3 regions of the Solibacillus sp. FSL H8-0538 genome follow, and region 1 is predicted to be linked to each of the others. Evidence: riboswitches for the same ligand, from Rfam matches in the RefSeq annotation. Region 1 holds a riboswitch; each other region holds the start of a gene.
What was found. Region 1 has a riboswitch for thiamine pyrophosphate ahead of tnpA (IS200/IS605 family transposase). Riboswitches for the same ligand answer to the same signal wherever they lie in the genome.
Positions count from the first base shown of each region.

Region 1 (2,275 bases):
TCAAAAAAACTTTAAAAAATGTTGAAACTATTTCTCGTTTTTTCCGTCTGTACAGGGCATTACAAAATAAAGGAGATTTAACGATGAAGAAAATACTTACGTTCATTAGTGGGCTTGCACTGGCATGTAGCTTGCCTTTAGGCGCTGCAGCAAACACAAAGCAATTTTCAGACGTATCAACACAATACTTTGCCGAGGCTGTTTATGATTTAGCTGAGCGTAATATTATTGGCGGCTATGCAGATGGGACGTTTAAGCCTGGAAACACGATTACACGTGGACAGGCCGCAGCAATTATTGTAAAAATGCTCAAGCTTGATACATCCAATGTAAAAAATCCAGGCTTTAAAGATGTCTCAACAAACAATGGCTATTATAAGGCGATTGCAACACTTGCACAAAAAGGCATTATTGGCGGCTACAGTGATGGACGCTACGGGCCAAATGATCCGATTAAACGTGGCCAAATGGCATCAATTATAGAAGAAACTCAAGTAAATTGGATGTGAGAAGCATGGAAACAATTCATATACCGGCCGATGCGATTCGCATTATTAGCACGTCTAGCAAGGGTGATCAATCCAAATGGCGTGTCGGCGATAAATGGGTCAAGCAAAATACGCGTGGCTACGAGGGACAGGCGGAAGTATTAGCTTCACTTGCATAGAATCCTCTAGAAAAGAATAGAAAAGTTTAGCGTAGAATGGCATATAAATGAATGCAAAAGAGGGGCTTACAAGCGTGTAACCGCTAGGGCATTGTACATAAAACAACGTATGTCCTCCTTACTTGGTAGACGTACTTGCAAATCAAAACCACCAGTATATCTGGTGGTTTGCTCTGCGCGTGAAACGCTGGGTTACTGGCCCACGTCTAAAGACATACTGAAAGGTCTGCCAACCGCACTCCGTTTCCTCACGTACCGCTGAAGCGGCCTTTCTTATCTTTTACTTCGCTTTATTTCTTCTCCTGTGAATGGATCTGTAAATTCTTTCATCGTCATTTGATCTTCCAGGATATCTTCTTGTAACTGATTTTTGATATATTCTTGAATTACTTTTTTATTGCGTCCCACTGTGTCCACATAATATCCTCTACACCAAAATTTTCGGTTCCCGTATTTATATTTCAAATTCGCATGACGATCAAAAATCATCAAACTACTCTTCCCTTTTAAATATCCTACGAATGATGAAACACTCAATTTCGGCGGGATTCTAACCAACATATGTATATGGTCAGGACACGCTGTGGCTTCAATAATTTCTACACCTTTTCGCTCACATAACTGACGTAGAATTCTCCCTACATCTGCTTTTATATGACCATAGATTATCTGTCTTCTGTACTTTGGCGCGAAAACAATGTAATACTTACAATTCCATGTTGTATGTGCTAAACTTTTGTTATCCAATATTAGTACTCCTTTCGTACGTAGTCGGTTGATCAGACCCAACTACATTCTACGACTGGAGTTTTTTTTCTGTCCATAGCTAAAAGCTTTTTGGAACCCCTCGCATAGCAAGGGGTTTTCAACTTATACAAAAAAAAGCGCCTCTATAAAGTAGAGACGCAGGAAAAGTATAGACTACATCTATGATTGCTCCCTACGCCAGTGTTAACTGTCAGGTTCTAAGGGTCAGGTTTTACCTTCTCAACACGTACGTGTCCCCCCGCAAATTCATTTCATTACATTAATTTTAACGGAAATCACCCATTCAATTAGGTGAAATATTGAACGTTATTTCGCTTCCGGTATAAACTAAAAATCTCTTATTTTCCTACTCTACTAGGCGTCAACAAAAATTTATATAAATTATCATTGCACATACTTCGTTTATTTTTTCGAAATCGCATCACCATAAGGTGCATCACTACTATCATAGCTACGATGAACGGCCATATAAATTAATCCAATGCCCACAACAATTATACCTGAAACTAGAACGATATAGTTATCATACCAAGGTACACCTGGCGTTCTTGGCCAGCACATATTAATCATGGCAATGACACCGTATACAAGGGCCGCAATATTGACAATAAGTCCCCATTTACCTAATTGATATTTCCCGCTTGGTTTCCAGCCTTTTAATCGTGCACGTAGCGCTGCAAGCACTACCATTTGGAAGCCAAGGTACATACCGAATGCTGCAAAGCTTATGATTTTTGTTAGGGCATCTTCAGATACTTTTGATCCAATTACAATAATTGCTGGAATGAACGCTGCCAAAATTAATGCATACGGTGGCACACGACGAATCGCTGAAAATTT
Region 1 covers NZ_JBBOPI010000002.1:158,222-160,496, forward strand. The annotation lists gene MHH87_RS18655 (S-layer homology domain-containing protein) at 84-509, shown strand; gene MHH87_RS18660 (hypothetical protein) at 515-667, shown strand; gene tnpA (IS200/IS605 family transposase) at 941-1,414, opposite strand; TPP riboswitch at 1,588-1,685, opposite strand; gene MHH87_RS18670 (APC family permease) at 1,838-2,275, opposite strand, start outside.

Region 2 (2,275 bases), on a different contig from region 1:
CTTGCTCTGCTTGCTCGATTAACGTATCACGATAGACCTCCCACGTTAAATCCTCCGCGATGCCATTCACTTTTTCAAGCGCTTGATAAATTGGTACCGTTCCTACTGGCACAGCCGCATTGCGAATGATCCATTCTCGCGTTGTATGAATATGCTTACCCGTAGATAAATCCATAATATTGTCCGCACCCCAGCGCGTTGCCCATGTCATTTTTTCCACTTCCTCTGCAATGGAAGAGGATACGGCTGAATTACCAATATTCGCGTTGATTTTCACGTGGAAGTTACGCCCAATAATCATTGGTTCTGCCTCTGGATGGTTAATATTCGACGGCATAATCGCACGACCTGCGGCAATTTCAGCACGGACAAATTCAGGGTCCATATTTTCACGAATTGCTACAAACTCCATTTCGGGTGTAATAATGCCCTTTCTTGCGTAGTGTAGCTGTGTCACATTACGGCCCTTTTTTGCACGTAGAGGCTTTCGGGAAAGTTCAGGAAAAACATTTTCTTTCATACGTGGATCATCAGCATTGCGGTAGCCATTATCCTCTGGCTTAATCGTACGACCCTCGTATTCCTCGACATCGCCACGTTCTATTATCCACGCACTGCGTAAAGCAGGCAAACCCTTTGTAATGTCAATATTATAGGTAGGATCTGTATACGGACCACTCGTATCATAAACACGCACTGGTGCATTGTCCTCTTCACCAAAGCTACCTGTTGTTGGACTGAGTGTAATTTCACGCATCGGCACTAAAATATCTGGTCGTGATCCTTCCAAGTACACTTTTTTACTTCCCTCAAAGTTGGACATGATGGAAATGTTTTTTTCGCTAACTGTTGTCATAAACGAATTCTCCCCTAGTAAAAGATTTTTGAAATAGGACCGAATCCAGCTCACCCCAACAGATACTATTGCTAAATAAGAAAAGCCGAATCCAAGAAATATTGGATCCGGCTGTGTTGTAAGGGTTTCATTTATCGCACATTTCACGTATGGCGATAATCGTTAACTTTCCCACGCTGGTATGAGCCAGATCAGGTCCAAAGGGTCAAGAAACCTCTATGCGTTTCTCTCTCAGCCTGACTCATCAGACTCCCCTAGTTAAGGCTATTTAGTTTGATGTTAGTTTAGCAGATATTACTAATAGATGGAAGATTCATTTTCATTTTTACGCAAAAAGTATTTCTGCTATATAAATGACAACCGTCACTGTTATACAGCTAACAATAGTTGAGAGTAACACCGTTTGCGCAGCGGTTGCTGATTCCACGTCATATTCTAACGCAAGACTCGAGCTATTGAGTATGGTTGGAAAAGCACTGGCGATAAAGAGCGATTGCGCCACCACACCATCTAAGCCAAGTACGAAAATAATGAGTAACGCCACAGTTGGCCCAATAATGAGTTGCGTAAAGCAACTCACAAAGACTGTCTTATTGAACATCGACTTGATTTCTAGCTGAGAAAGCTGTGCCCCAAGTGTAATCAGTGCCACAGCGATGAAGCCATCTGCCACATGATCAATCGGAATACGAATAAACTGCGGAATGCCAATATCTAAGAATTTCATGCCGACACCAATAATTAGTGCATGAATAATCGGCATTTTTAAGAAATCCTTCACAATGGCAAGCCCTGATTTCGTCGAGGAAATCAAATTATATAGCCCATATGTATACGTCGTCATATTTTGAAAAATCACAAGGATCAACTGAATTGCTACCCCTATCGGCTGCGTCACGAAAATCATTTGCGCCACCGGAATACCGTAGTTGCCCGAGTTAATGAGCACTACACTATTTTTAAACACCGCCGATTCCGTTTTGGCAAGACCGAGCCCCTTTGCTAAAAAGTGACTAAGCACCATCTGACTGCCGATAAATAATGTGATAAACACCGACACCTGCCCAAGCACCGACAGCTCCACACTCGTTTCATATAAATTCACAAAAACAGCAGCTGGCATAAAGCAATACGTAATCAGCTACGACAAGGCCTTCAAATTAAAGCGAAACTTCTTCTGCAAAACAGCGCCCAGCAGCAACACTAAAATCGGGGCAACAATTTGAAAGAAAATCATGCCGAGATACATCATGTGGTTGTCCCCCTTTCGTTCTGCTTTTATAGTAGAACTGTCCAGTGGGTTGGTCAATCCTAATGAATGTGGGAGGGTTCGGCAGAGCATAGTGATGTACTACCGGAGCGCTGCGGCCACTTACCTGAGCGGGGCGGCGTCCTACCAGTGCAGCGCTTATCCTCTCT
Region 2 covers NZ_JBBOPI010000001.1:289,501-291,775, reverse strand. The annotation lists gene thiC (phosphomethylpyrimidine synthase ThiC) at 1-856, opposite strand, end outside; TPP riboswitch at 1,008-1,122, opposite strand; partial or broken gene MHH87_RS01325 (AEC family transporter) at 1,182-2,108, opposite strand.
Region 2: linked by a shared signal. The riboswitch ahead of thiC (phosphomethylpyrimidine synthase ThiC) and the one ahead of tnpA (IS200/IS605 family transposase) in region 1 are both predicted to bind thiamine pyrophosphate.

Region 3 (2,275 bases), on a different contig from region 1:
ACCCAGAAGCAGCTGTTCTGAGTGTGCGCGGCAATGTGTTGGAAAACGGCATGCCCCGATTCTTCCGTCGTTTAGCAGAAGGTGTATTTGATATAGAAGATTTAATTTTGCGTACGAAAGAACTAAATACGTTCTTAGATGAAAAGGCTGTAGAATATGGTTTTGACCGAGGGAACGTTGTCGCAATCGGCTACTCAAACGGTGCGAATATTGCAGCAAGTCTGTTATTCCATTTTAATAATGCATTAAAAGGCGCAATCCTGCATCATCCAATGGTACCAAGACGCGGGATTGAATTACCTGATTTAAAAGGTACGCCTGTATTTATTGCTGCTGGTGTAAATGACCCGATTTGCCCGCAACAGGAATCAATAGATTTACAACAGTTATTAGAAGATGCAAATGCTTCTGTATCAGTGAAATGGGAAAACTTTGGCCACCAATTAACGATGAATGAAGTAGAAGCAGCAAAAGAATGGTACACTAATTTATTTTAAAAATAGAAGGTACAATACTGACATCTGTTCTCGCTATGATCATCATTTTTTTTCATGTTTCCAATCTTCAACAGTTGTAATCAATCGGAGTCTAGCTTTACGTGACTGAATTTTTAACACATGATTCGCATATTCGACCAAATCGCTATACGACTTATTCGCAAATAAGCGACATTAAGTAGTATCCTATCCATTTTGCACTTATTTTTGGATAAGTCGTATCTTCTTTTCGGTGATTTGACAAAATCGCTCGTCTTATTTTTAGAATTATTTTCGTCAAGTAGAAATTTGATGAAGCGCCAGTCTTAATTGCTAAAAAATTCAATCAGTGCTATAGTTACGATATTAAAATATTTGCGGGGGGACACTTCGGTGTTGAGAAGGCTAAAACCTGACCCTTAGAACCTGACAGTTAATACTGACGTAGGGAGCGAAGTACATACGCGTAATATACGCTTATTCTTTGTACATGAGGCTCTCCAACTTATTGGAGAGCCTTTTATGTTACTTAATTGTCTTGGCATTCGCACGTTCGACTTGAATTTGCTTTTAGTTCTTGTGTAACGAAGCGTGACTGCATTTTTCTATTGAATATTTTAATTGCGGGGGGACACTGTGGTGTTGAGAAGGTTAAAACCTGACCCTTAGAACCTGGAACAGTTAATACTGACGTAGGGAGCAATGATTTAAAACGCTTCTTTGTCATGTACAAAGAAGCGTTTTTATGTGGTTAAGAAAGTTCTACTTTCTTAACCACATAAAAAAAAGATATCAGCTCGCACAATTTTTTAGGAGATGTGTCTTACTAATTTGCACTTGCGTCTCCGAAAAGGAGGTGGAAATTTTGCGAAATAATAAACTACGTATGGTGACAGAAATTGCAATTTTTGCGAGTATTGGGCTTATTTTTGATCTATTAACATTTACGTTTATGCCGCAGGGCGGTGGGCTTAGCTTGATGATGTTACCGATTATTATCATGAGCTTGCGCTGGGGTGTAGGCGCTGGGATGACGACGGGATTTATTATTGGTGTACTCGGAATTGCGACGGGCGGTACGATTTATCACTGGGCACAGGCAGGTTTAGATTATTGCTTGGCTAGTGCGGTTGTTGGTGTAATCGGTGTTTTTCGTCAGCCAATTCTAAAAGCAAATCGTTTGGCGAAAAAGAAAGTTGTCACGTTTTATGTTGTCATTGGCGTACTTGTAAGTGGATTTTTAAAGTTTAGCGTACACGTTATATCAGGTGTTATTTTCTTTGCTGCCTATGCAGGAGATCAAAATGTTTGGCTGTATTCAATTATTTACAATGCCTCTCATTCGATTCCGTCACTTATTTTAACACTCATTTGTAGTGTGACCTTGCTTACGACGAAGGCACAGCTTATTCAAACACCGATGCACTATGTTGAGGTGAAATCATAAAGGGGGACAAATCAATGTCATTTTGTGAACAAGTAAGACAAGAAACAGATCTTTATTGGGAAGGGAGCTTCAACCATCCTTTTGTAAAAGGAATTGTTGACGGGACATTACCGTTAGAAAAATTTAAATTTTACATAATGCAAGATGCGTATTATTTAAAGCATTATACAAAGGTGTTAGCGATTGCAGCGACAAAAGCTGTGACAAATGAAGAAATCGAGTATTTCCTTGGACAAGCACGTGGTATTAATGAAGCAGAGCTTGAATTACACCGTACTGTTTTCCGTGAGCTTAATGTGACAGATGAGGAGCTTGATAATTTTGTACCAGCACCGGCTGCGTACAATTATGT
Region 3 covers NZ_JBBOPI010000001.1:2,158,140-2,160,414, reverse strand. The annotation lists gene MHH87_RS10195 (alpha/beta hydrolase) at 1-497, shown strand, start outside; TPP riboswitch at 846-944, shown strand; TPP riboswitch at 1,092-1,192, shown strand; gene thiT (energy-coupled thiamine transporter ThiT) at 1,342-1,923, shown strand; gene tenA (thiaminase II) at 1,938-2,275, shown strand, end outside.
Region 3: linked by a shared signal. The riboswitch ahead of thiT (energy-coupled thiamine transporter ThiT) and the one ahead of tnpA (IS200/IS605 family transposase) in region 1 are both predicted to bind thiamine pyrophosphate.